One region of the Pseudoalteromonas sp. T1lg21 genome, then DNA from elsewhere that is predicted to be linked to it. Evidence: predicted binding sites of a transcription regulator. Region 1 holds the regulator's gene; the other holds the start of a gene.
What was found. The regulator LexA, encoded in region 1, represses DNA repair genes until DNA is damaged. The targets are predictions, from matches to a motif close to TACTGTATNNNNATACAGTA.

Region 1 (3,201 bases):
GTAAAGCTGCATCAGCGGCTGCTGCATTGGCTTTTTCTTGTTTGGCATCAGCAAGCCAATTAGCAAACTCATCTTCAGGAAGGGCTTTCACTACAACGGGCATAAAGCCATGATCTTTACCGCATAACTCTGCGCATTGACCACGATACACACCCGGCTCGTTAATACGAGTCCACGCTTCATTAATAAACCCTGGGTTTGCGTCCTTTTTAACCGCAAAGTCAGGCACCCACCACGAATGAATCACATCGTCAGAGGTCATTAAAAAGCGAACTTTTTTATTGATAGGCAGTACCAAGGGTTTATCAACTTCAAGCAAATAATGCTCAGTTTTTTCTGCTTGGTTGTCTATTTGATCTTTCGGTGTAGCTAGAATTGAGTAGTAGGCAATATCTTCACCCATGTACTCGTAATGCCATTTCCATTGCGAGCCAGTCACTTTAATTGTGATATCGGCTTTAGAGGCATCTTCCATAGCAATGAGGGTTTTTGTTGCAGGCACAGCCATCGCGATTAGTATAACAAACGGAATGGCAGTCCAAAGTATTTCAACTTTTGTACTTTCATGAAATTGGGCTGGCTTAGCCCCTTTAGATTTACGGTGGTGTATTAAAGCCCAAAACATCACCGCAAAAACGATGATGCCAATCACACAACGATAATAAATATCGTCATGTGTAACTCATAAACATTATTACTTATATCAGTCACCCCTTTACGCATATTGAATTGGCTGTTTGCCAATGCAAATTGCACAGGTGCGAGTAATATAAGCCACAAGGCGTAACGCAGTTTACCCATGTGACGGCTCCTTTAAATGCTATTGCAAGACGCAAAGCGAAAAGGCGTTACAGCAAGGTGCCCATTCGTATTTTTATTGTTTAGATCGAATTCGTATCATCACGACGCAATGAAATGATACAAGCCCGTTGTATAACTCCCTGACACGTTTAGGTGTGTCAATTTCGTAAATAGGTGTTAATACAATGTACTAACCAATTAGTTAAAAAATGAGCAATAAGCAAGTTTTAGTGATAATAAATGTTTATTTTGGTGCAAAAATAACAACTATAATCAGCGCGTTATTTAATGTTTAGGCGTACAAACAAAATACAAAAAGAGAGGGAAACTGCGCCATATAAGGCTTTAAATGATGAGTAAGGATTCACAAATCCTAATTAAGTAGCAAAATTTCGATGGTGCACCAAATTAAGTCAATTTAATGCACCAAGTTGGGAACACTTACATCCAGTCAGCGTTTCGAATAACCCCTACCGCTAATCCTTCGATATTGAACGATTCGTGCTCTAGGTCAACTTCAATAGGTGAAAACTCTTCGTTCTCAGCGTGTAAAAATACTTTTCGGCCAGCTTTTTCTAAACGCTTAACAGTCACGTCTTCATCAACTCGTGCAACAACAACTTGGCCATTTTCAGCAACTTGTGTTCTATGTACTGCAAGTAAATCACCGTCCATGATGCCAATGTCTTTCATACTCATGCCATTTACACGCAGTAAGAAATCAGCGGCAGGCTTAAATAACGACGGATCAACTTGGCAATGGCTTTCAACATGCTCTTGGGCCAAAATAGGTTCGCCCGCTGCAACACGGCCAATTAAAGGTAAACCTAATTGCTCTGGTTCATCTTCTTCGATTAATTGAATACCACGACTCGCCCCAGGCTTCATTTTGATCATGCCTTTTTTTGCCAGTGCTTTTAGGTGCTCTTCAGCGGCATTGGCACTTTTAAAACCCAATGTTTGAGCTATTTCAGCACGCGTTGGTGGCATGCCTGTATCTTTAATAAAGACTTTAATGAGTTCTAAAATTTGCGATTGGCGTTTAGTTAATGGGCGCATACAACTGGTTTTCCATACAGTACATTTAACTGTGAGTATATACAGTTATCTGAAAATCGCAAATTTAATTAATACCGTCATATTGCTACAAAACTTACATTGAACCTCACTCTAAGATGCCATAAGGTATTAGCTTTAATTAGCAGGCTAAGGAAACACAATGAGCATTTGGCACCACCCAATCACGCTAGAGCTATGTAAAGAATTGGAGCAAGGGATCACCGGGCAAGGCACTTTAATGAAAACCATGGGCATTGAAGTGACAGAAATTGGCGATGACTATTTAGTGGCGACGATGCCTGCCATCCCAGAACATCATAACCCTATGGGCATGGTACATGGCGGAGCAAACGTTGTGTTAGCCGAGACAGTGGCAAGCTATGCAGCCAACTTTGTGGTTGATTTCAATAAATTCTACGCTGTTGGCCAAGAGATTAATGCCAACCATATGAAAGCATCACGTAAGGGAGTTTTAACTGCAACGGCTAGACCGCTGCATTTAGGAAAGCGCACCTCTGTTTGGGATATTAAAATTACCAATGCCGCAGGAGAGCTATGCTGCGTATCAAGAATGACCGCAGCGGTAGTAGAGCGCTAAATTCGACCTATTTTTCAACAGGATAAATAGTAATTTCAATCCCTGCGCCAATTGCTGAGATACGTAACAAGGTATCGGCATGCAGGGGTTGATTAAAGCATTTTGGCGAATTACCTGATTCAAAACCTATATCAAATGTTCGTTTTGAGCACGATAACCACTGTTTTAATGCATTGCGCGAGCAAGACTCAATAAGCTCGCAAAGCTGGTTAATCGCTTTATCTGGAGAGCTGATATCTGCGGTTGCTTCAATCCGTGCAAGTTGGCGGTATTCATCTTGGTCATAATGTAAAACCATGGCGTTTTTCTTCAAATCAGCAACAAGCGCACTAATATCGTGCTTTGATTCAAGCTCCAGATCTACATTTAAAAATTGAATTTCCGACATACTCTCGTTTTTACCCTCTATTGATATCGACTGAAACTTTAACTCAGTTTTGTATATATACCAAATCTAGAATACAGTTAATGCGACATTATGCCGCATTGGCAATACAGTTAAACAACTTAAAATAGCACCCATACAACAATAATAACGGGGTAATAATGAATAAACGCATGTTCAAGTATGCTCGTAAAGGGCATAAATGGCTTGGCTACTTGCTCGCTTTACAGATCTTCTTTTGGCTCTTAGGTGGGCTGGTAATGAGCTCATTACCGCTTGAAAAAGTGCATGGCAAACATTTGGCTAACCGCAGTTTAAGTAGCCCATTTATAGTGTCAGACTACCCTACTTCGATTGA
Region 2 (3,201 bases), on a different contig from region 1:
TATTCTATCTTTGAGCGCTCAGATCAGGTTGGCTCTTGCCAATTTTTAGTTGATAGAAGTGACGTAACTAAGTTCGAAGAAATAAGCATCAACACAGGCCTCTCCCATGGTGCATTTTATAGGCCAAAAGATGAGTGGCTGTTACCAATTAAGAAGTGGCTAAAGGATTAACTATGCCTTATTTATTGCTCGTTTTTGTGATCAGTGTTTTCGGCGTGAGCTCAGTAAGCCATGCTGAGCCATTTACTTTGCCGCGCACTAATACTGTTTTAGTTAAAGATAAACATATCGAAAACGAATACCCTATTACAATTAAACTGCCACGCAGCTACCAAAAACAAAACCAGAAGCGCTACCCCGTTGTTTACCTGTTAGATGCAAACTACAGTTTGCCAATTGCCTCTGGTGCTAGTCGCTTCATGATGAATTCGGGGGCGATGGAAGAGGTGATTATCGTCGCAGTAGGGTATCAAATAGGTGTGCCGGGGCTTAATAGCCGTATTTATGACTATACGCCTTTTGAAGATAAAAATTGGCAACGTAAAACTGGCGGAGCAAGCCAGTATCTAAACTTTCTAAAACAATCTCTATTGCCATATATTAAGGCTCACTACAGAACAAACCAAAAAAGTACATTAGTCGGTAACTCGCTGGGTGGTTTATTTGCTTCCTTTACCTTATTTACCGAGCCTTCGCTTTTTTCAAGTTACATTATCGGCAGTCCTTCAGTGTGGTTTAAAGAAAACTCAATATTAGCTATGGCTGTAAAACCAGCTGCCAACACAACAAAAGTTTACATCGCAGTGGGTGAACTTGAAGAAAGCGAAGGTGAAAAAATGGTGTCGGGTGCGAGGCAATTAGCAGCTAAAATTAATAAACAAAGTGGCGCGCTTGTTACAACAAATTTATTTGTTATTCCTCAGGCACGCCATGCAACCGCATTCCCAACAACGATTACCCAAGCCCTAGACTGGATTTACCAGACTAATACCAACCCGCAATAATACTTAATTAAGCGGATTGGTATAAGAGCAATTAAAGAGCGTGACACTTTTTATATTTTTTGCCGCTACCACAAGGGCACTCGTCGTTACGGCCAATTTTAATATCTGCAACTGGCGTTATATCACCATCTAGGTAACGCCATAGGCCATCTTCTTTAATAAAACGCGACTTTTCGTGTAACTCACAATACAAGTTTTGGTAAAAGTAATTTGCTTTAAATTCTACAAAGCCTTCTTGCTCGTTATGTTCAGTCTCTAAAACACTGAGTTTGGTAAAACGGCAGCTATTAGCAAAATCTTTAATTTCGCGAACCGGGTTCGCGGCTTGCTGGCTTTGTGCATAAGTACTAAATACATATTTTGCATCTTTTAGCGCGTATGCACTAAAACGAGAACGCATAAGTTGCTCTGGGGTATCAGCTTGGCTTGCACCGGTATGAAAAGGCTGGCAGCAAAGCTCGTAAGTCGATTCGCTGCCACAAGGACAAAGGGAGTGTGTGAGTGATGTCATAACAACTTACCTAAAAATGTAAATTGTTATTTTAACAAGCCTATTGTGGCTGCGGTACTAAATTGTTTAATTGAGCGCTTTTTGTAAAGCAATAAAACTTAGCTGATGCCTGATCTAGGTTTAAGTTCATCGAATCAAGTTGATGATTGTTTACAATATCTGTCCATGTGATCACAGCAGCAAAGTTACCGTTATGTAATGCTGAGCTAAGTACGTATTCAAGGTTTACTAAATGCTTTTGTCTGATCACAAGTAGTTTGCTGGTATCAATTGAACACGAATCTAATAATGCTTTGCTAGGAACATGATCAGGTGCAATTAATAGTGTCCATGCATTTTGGCTATTGTAATGATGTAATACTTTTAATAGCTCAAAGGTTGCTGATATTTCGTCTTCAATTTGAATTAAATTAACAGACGCTTTGTCGTTATCTTGTTGGTAGCTTTTAACTGTTCTTAAGGTAATTGGCTGTAACATAACTTTCACTCACTGGTTGTTTATACAGTATGTGTATACAGTAGTTTATACAGTGTTTTTGCGCAAGTACTTTTTTGCTATTTTTTAACCAATGATTCAGTTTTATGTTAATTAAAATGATTTAGTTCTTATTAAACATGTAGTTATAATTTTGGTTTGCAGAGTTAAAAAGCTAAAAAATTTAGCATTTAACTCATACAGTGTTTTGTACAGTACTGTGTAAGACGTAACATTTTTCTTTTATACAGGTGTTTTGCATAAAAAAGCCGGTATAAATACCGGCTCTTTATCTTTGCAATCTTGCTACTTATCTAAATAAGTATTCAAAAACTCAAGATATGCATTTGAGGCTTTTATGCGGTTTTCCTTTTTAGTAAAACCATGGCCTTCATCATCAAATAATACATATTCGACAGGCACACCATTTGCCTTAACAGCGGCAACGAGTTCATCGCTTTCAACTTGTAAAACGCGAGGGTCGTTAGCACCTTGGATCACCATTAATGGCTTGGTGATGTTTTTAGCATGAAATAGTGGCGAAATTGCACGGTGACGTTCACCGTCTGTAGCTGGATCGCCCATTTCGTCATACAGCGCCTTTTTAAAGCTTTCCCACCATGGTGGAATCGAGTTTAAGGTTCTAACCCAGTTTGTTACACCAAAGATGTTGATACCTACTTTGAACTCTTCAGGTTCAAAGGCAAGTGCGGCGGCGGTCATAAAGCCACCGTAACTTCCTCCTATGATGCCAATTTTGTCAGCATCGACCCAATCGAGGCTTTGTAGATGCTTTTTGCCGTATACGATATCTTGTAAATCATCAGTGCCATGCTTTTTGTCATCTAAATGGAAGAAGGTTTTACCATAGCCTGAGCTGCCACGGTTATTGACCGCAAAAATGGCATAACCGTGATTGACTAGATGCTGCTGCATTGCACTATAGCCTGTGCGGCTTTGGCCGCCAGGGCCGCCGTGCACCCACACTAAAGCTGGTACTTTGTTGTTGCTGTTAGCTTGCTTAGGCTTATATAAAACCCCAGGGATTTCTAAACCATCAAAACTTTTAAAGCGCACAATTGTGCTTTCAACCAAGTCATTTTGATTAATTGCATCACTTAATGTGTTGGTTAACTGTTTCGCTTTTGATTCACCGAGTTGCCACACAAATAGGTTACTTGGCGAGGTATCTGAATTTAAATAAAACGCCA

Region 2: the regulator LexA is predicted to act here: its motif matches at 2,017-2,036, upstream of C2M25_RS02705 (SulA-like leucine-rich domain-containing protein).

Annotation. Positions count from the first base shown of each region.
Region 1 covers NZ_PQBX01000065.1:30,216-33,416, reverse strand. Annotated here, with positions in the region: partial or broken gene coxB (cytochrome c oxidase subunit II) at 1-801, opposite strand, end outside; gene lexA (transcriptional repressor LexA) at 1,243-1,860, opposite strand; gene C2M25_RS19610 (PaaI family thioesterase) at 2,021-2,458, shown strand; gene C2M25_RS19605 (hypothetical protein) at 2,466-2,846, opposite strand; gene C2M25_RS19600 (hypothetical protein) at 3,005-3,201, shown strand, end outside.
Region 2 covers NZ_PQBX01000004.1:24,864-28,064, forward strand. Annotated here, with positions in the region: gene C2M25_RS02690 (alpha/beta hydrolase) at 1-171, shown strand, start outside; gene C2M25_RS02695 (alpha/beta hydrolase) at 174-1,004, shown strand; gene C2M25_RS02700 (YchJ family protein) at 1,036-1,515, opposite strand; gene C2M25_RS02705 (SulA-like leucine-rich domain-containing protein) at 1,556-1,993, opposite strand; gene C2M25_RS02710 (S9 family peptidase) at 2,297-3,201, opposite strand, start outside.